2 regions of the Desulfonatronospira thiodismutans ASO3-1 genome follow, and region 1 is predicted to be linked to the other one. Evidence: predicted binding sites of a transcription regulator. Region 1 holds the regulator's gene; the other holds the start of a gene.

Region 1 (2,401 bases):
GTCTTTGCAGGCTTCATTCTTGCGCCCGTGTTCCAGAGCCAGTTCCAGATTGTCTATAACCGGAATGACTTCCTCGATAAAGGAAGATACGGCATATTTGCAGTATTCCTCCTTCTCTCGGGCCAGGCGTTTTTTGTAATTCTCCGAGTCTGCTATGGCCTTGAGGGCCTGGTTCTTCTGTTCACGCAGAAGTTCGCAGTCGGGGCAGATATTCTGCCTGCAAAGATCTTTCATTTCCTGCTCCGAGATGTGTGAGCCTGCTTCCTCTCCGGAAAAGTCGAGGTACTCCCCCTCCTGTTCCCAGGAGTCTTCTTCCTGCCTGGGATATTCTTCCCGGGATTTGTCCCGGGTTTCGTTTTCTTTTGGTTTTTGTTCCTTGTTGTAATCTTCCCTGGACATGTATCAACCTCCGTATTTGATCTTTTCCCTGAGTATGATTTTTTTCAGTTCAAGTGTTAATGCTTGAATCCTTGTTGTTTTCATAAAGTTCGCGAAATATCTGACTAAGAATTCTGGCGGTCAAGTCAACAGTCGGGATTATCCTGGAGTAATTCATACGGGTGGGGCCGATAATACTCACGTGACCCACGGAGTCGTCCTGCAGGCTGTATGGAGAGGAGATAACCGCGTAGTCGCTGAGTTCTTCCCAGTCCTGCTCCTGCCCCATGAGAATGCTCAGTCCGTCGCTTTCCAGGGTGTTGTCTAAGAGTTTAAGCAGCTTGGACCTTTCTTCCAGAAGCCTGAAGACTTCGCGCATCTTGGACAGGTCGGTAAAGTCGGTGTCCTGAAAAAGGTAATGCGTGCCGTCAACGTAAACCTGGCGGTTGTTTCCGGGATCGAAGGATTCCCGGGCCAGTTTCAGGGCGTTCTGGTACAGGTGGTCAAACTGTCTGCGGGCTTTTTCCATCTGGCTGACTATGCTGGTACGGACCTGCTGCAGGGTCTTTCCCTGGTAATGGTCGTTTAAGTAGTTGCTGAACTTGACCAGGTCGTCAGCAGAAATGTCGGAGTCCACATTTACCACCTTGTTCTGCATCATGCCTCCTTCCATGACCAGAATGGACATGACCAGGCCGGGGCGCAGCAGGATAAAATCTATATGCTTCCAGCGGATGTTTTTCTGGCTGGGAGTTACGACCAGGCTGATCTGGTTGGATAGCGAGGACAGAACCTTGGATGCCTGGCTCAGGGTATTGGTCAGATCAGGCCCCACCTCTGAAAGGGAAGACTTGATGGTCTCTTCAAGCCCCCCAGGCAAAAGTTCCAGGTCCAGTTTAGAATCTAAGTAATATCTGATTCCCTTGGTGGAGGGTATTCTTCCTGCGGATGTGTGCGGCTGTTCAATATACTTTTCCTCGGCCAGGTCAGCCATGATATTTCTAATGGATGCCGGGCTCAGGTTCAGGCTGGACTGCCTGGCCACGGTCCTGGAGCCCACGGGCTGGCCGCTTTGTATATAGTTTCTGACTATGGTGAACAGGACATCTGCTTGTCTTTGATCCAGGGTCATAATGTGCACCTCGTTAGCACTCTTGTGTTGAGAGTGCTAATCAAGTAACAACGCCACCCCTTTCTGTCAAGACGGCAGGACCGGACCCTGGCAAAAGGTAACCATTGAGGGCGTGACTGGGGACAGTCCCCGCGACACCTTGCCCTCACAATCACCAAAGTTACAAGCGCAAAATTCTGTGATCCTGCACAGACCTACACAGCGAGGGACAGTCCCCAGGCCTTGTACCAGCAATCAACACCGAGAACCCCCTGAATGGTTACGGAAAAAGTGCACGCAAAGATCTGCAGAGTGGTTGTAAAACCGTACGGCCTCATTGGTGCCGGGCTTTATTCGTGTACCTGGAAGACATATTCGCGCAGGGCGTGTACCCAGGGACGCGGGGTGATACCTGTGACCATGGAGAATTTGGAAGTGTCCAGCACGGAATAGGACGGGCGTCTGGCCTTTTGGGGATATTCCCCTGATGAAACTGGATTCACCCTGGAGCTCAGACCTGCGCACATAAGGGCTTCCGAGGCAAGCTCACACCAGGATGCCTGGCCCTTGTTGACCACGTGAAAAAGACCGCTGGTCTGTTTTTTCACCAGTTCCAGGGAGTACCTGGCCAGGTCCAGGGTGCAGGTCGGTGAGCCGGTCTGATCGTGGATGACGCTTAAAGGCCGGCCTGATTCAGCCATCTGGATCATTTTGCTTACGAAATTGGTCTTGAAGGGCCCAAAGAGCCATGCTGAGCGAAGAATAAGCAGCCCGTCCCAGGGGCTCTGCATCAAGAGCTCTTCTCCGGCCAGCTTGCTTCTGCCGTAAACACAAAGGGGGCGGGGGGTATCGTCGGTGCTGTAAGGGGTGTTTTTTTTGCCATCGAAAACATAGTCCGTGCTGTAGTGCACA
Region 2 (2,401 bases), on a different contig from region 1:
CCCTGGTGGGTTTGGTGATGTTTTCCAGCTCTTTTACAACGGATTCCACAGCCTTTTCAACGCCGCGTTTGATAGCCATGGGGTTGCGTCCGGCAGCTACGAGCTTGATGCCCTCGTTGAATATGGCCTGGGCCAGTACAGTGGCTGTGGTGGTGCCGTCCCCAGCCACATCGCTGGTCTTGGAGGCGACTTCCTTGACCATCTGGGCGCCCATGTTTTCGAACTTGTCTTCCAGTTCTATCTCCTTGGCCACGGTTACACCGTCCTTGGTGATGGTGGGGGCGCCGAAGGATTTTTCAATGACCACGTTGCGGCCCTTGGGTCCCAGGGTGACCTTGACCGCCCTGGCCAGCTGGTCCATGCCCTTCTGGAGTTTTTCTCTTGCTTTAACGTCGAACAGTACCTGCTTGGCAGACATATGGATTCCTCCTTAAGAAATTTGGATTTTTTGTTACTCGATAATTGCCAGGATGTCGTCTTCGCGCATGACCAGATGTTCTACATCATCGATCTTGACTTCTGTGCCGGCATACTTATTGAAAAGGACTTTGTCCCCGGTCTTGACGGTCATGGGGATGTTTTTGCCGTCATCACCGGTCTTGCCGGGGCCTGCAGCCACCACTTCGCCCTTTATGGGCTTTTCCTTGGCTGTGTCCGGGATGATGATTCCTCCCTTGGTCACTTCCTCTTCTTCAAGGCGTTTGACCAGTACGCGATCATGCAACGGCTTCAAGTTCATAACTGTTACCTCCATTTAAATTTTTTGTATGGTTTCGTTGAAAACGCTTAGATATATAATGAAGTTGTTAGCACTCGTCAAGAGCGAGTGCTAACATTTTATAAATTTTTTTTCATGACCATGCCTCTGCCTGTGTTTCCAGGCTGTTGTGGTTTGACATCGCAGGCTTTTTGGGGCAGGCAGTTTTGTTTGCAGGCTATATTTCATGACAAAAAGGAGAAGGGATGCTGGATATAAAGTTTGTTCGCAAGAACCCGGACCTGGTGGCCAAAAGCATCAAAGACAGGGGCGCAGCCCAGGATCTGGATGATTTTTTAAAGCTGGAGCAGCAAAGAAGGGAGTTGACCCAGAGAGTTCAGGATCTCAAGACCAGGCGCAACCAGGCATCCCAGGAAGTGGCCCTGGCCAAGAGGGAGGGTCGCGATGCGGCCCAGGCCATGGAAGGTTTGTCCGAGCTTTCCGATAAAATCAAAGAGCTGGATGGGGAACTCAAGGGCCTGGACAGGCAGGTTCATGAGTGGCTTCTGAGTGTGCCCAATATTCCGGCCGGGGATGTGCCGGTGGGCAGCGACGAGGATGACAACCAGGTGGTCAGAACCTGGGGGGAAAAACCGGTCATGGATTTTCAGCCCCGGGAGCACTGGGACCTGGGTGTCGAGCTGGGGGGGCTGGATTTTGAGCATGCAGCCAAAATGACCGGGTCAAGGTTTGTCATGTACGTGGGATGGGGAGCGCGTCTGGAGCGGGCTCTTATAAATTTCATGCTGGATGTTCAGACCGGGGAGCATGGCTATATGGAGACCATGCCTCCCATGATCGTCAACCGCGACAGCATGACCGCCACCGGACAGCTGCCCAAGTTTGCAGACGACCTGTTCAAGCTGGAGAACTGGGAATATTACCTTATACCCACGGCCGAGGTTCCCCTGACCAACATACACAGGGGGGAAGTCCTGCAGGAGGATCAACTGCCTCTGGCCTATACGGCTTTTACCGGGTGTTTTCGCTCCGAGGCCGGATCTCACGGCAAAGATACCAGGGGTATCATCCGGCAGCACCAGTTCAACAAGGTGGAGTTAGTGCGCTTTGCCCATCCTGACGATTCTTTTAAGCAGCTGGAGCTTTTGCTGGGACATGCTGAAGAAATACTCAAGCGCCTGGGCCTTCACTACCGGGTGGTAAATCTCTGCACCGGAGATCTCGGATTCGGCGCAGCCAAGACCTATGATATAGAGGTCTGGCTACCGGGGCAGGGTAAATATCGTGAGATTTCCTCGTGCTCCAATTTTACGGATTTTCAGGCCAGGCGGGGTGATATAAGGTTCAAGCCGGCCCAGGAAAAGAAAAGCCGCCTGGTGCATACCCTCAATGGCTCCGGACTGGCTGTCGGACGCGCCCTGGTGGCCATCATGGAAAACTGTCAGCAAAAGGACGGAAGTATTGTGATCCCTGAGGTCCTGAGGCCTTACACAGGAGGCATGGACATCATCAGAAAGCCATAAGCCGGATTTTTTGTTGACAAGTTCAACCGGGATGAGTATCTTTATTTGTTTCCAAAGGGGGGCCGTTAACTCAGCTGGTAGAGTATCTGCCTTTTAAGCAGAGAGTCGCAGGTTCGATCCCTGCACGGCCCACCACCCAGAGCGTCCCCATCGTCTAGCG

What was found. The regulator HrcA, encoded in region 1, represses chaperone genes, less so after heat shock. The targets are predictions, from matches to a motif close to TGTTAGCACTCNNNNNNNNNGAGTGCTAACA.
Region 2: the regulator HrcA is predicted to act here: its motif matches at 805-835, upstream of groES (co-chaperone GroES).

Annotation. Positions count from the first base shown of each region.
Region 1 is NZ_ACJN02000001.1:961,230-963,630, reverse strand. It holds gene grpE (nucleotide exchange factor GrpE) at 1-399, opposite strand, end outside; gene hrcA (heat-inducible transcriptional repressor HrcA) at 449-1,510, opposite strand; gene rfbD (dTDP-4-dehydrorhamnose reductase) at 1,840-2,401, opposite strand, start outside.
Region 2 is NZ_ACJN02000003.1:316,287-318,687, reverse strand. It holds gene groL (chaperonin GroEL) at 1-418, opposite strand, end outside; gene groES (co-chaperone GroES) at 452-739, opposite strand; gene serS (serine--tRNA ligase) at 964-2,241, shown strand; tRNA gene DTHIO_RS13370 (tRNA-Lys) at 2,301-2,376, shown strand; tRNA gene DTHIO_RS13365 (tRNA-Glu) at 2,385-2,401, shown strand, end outside.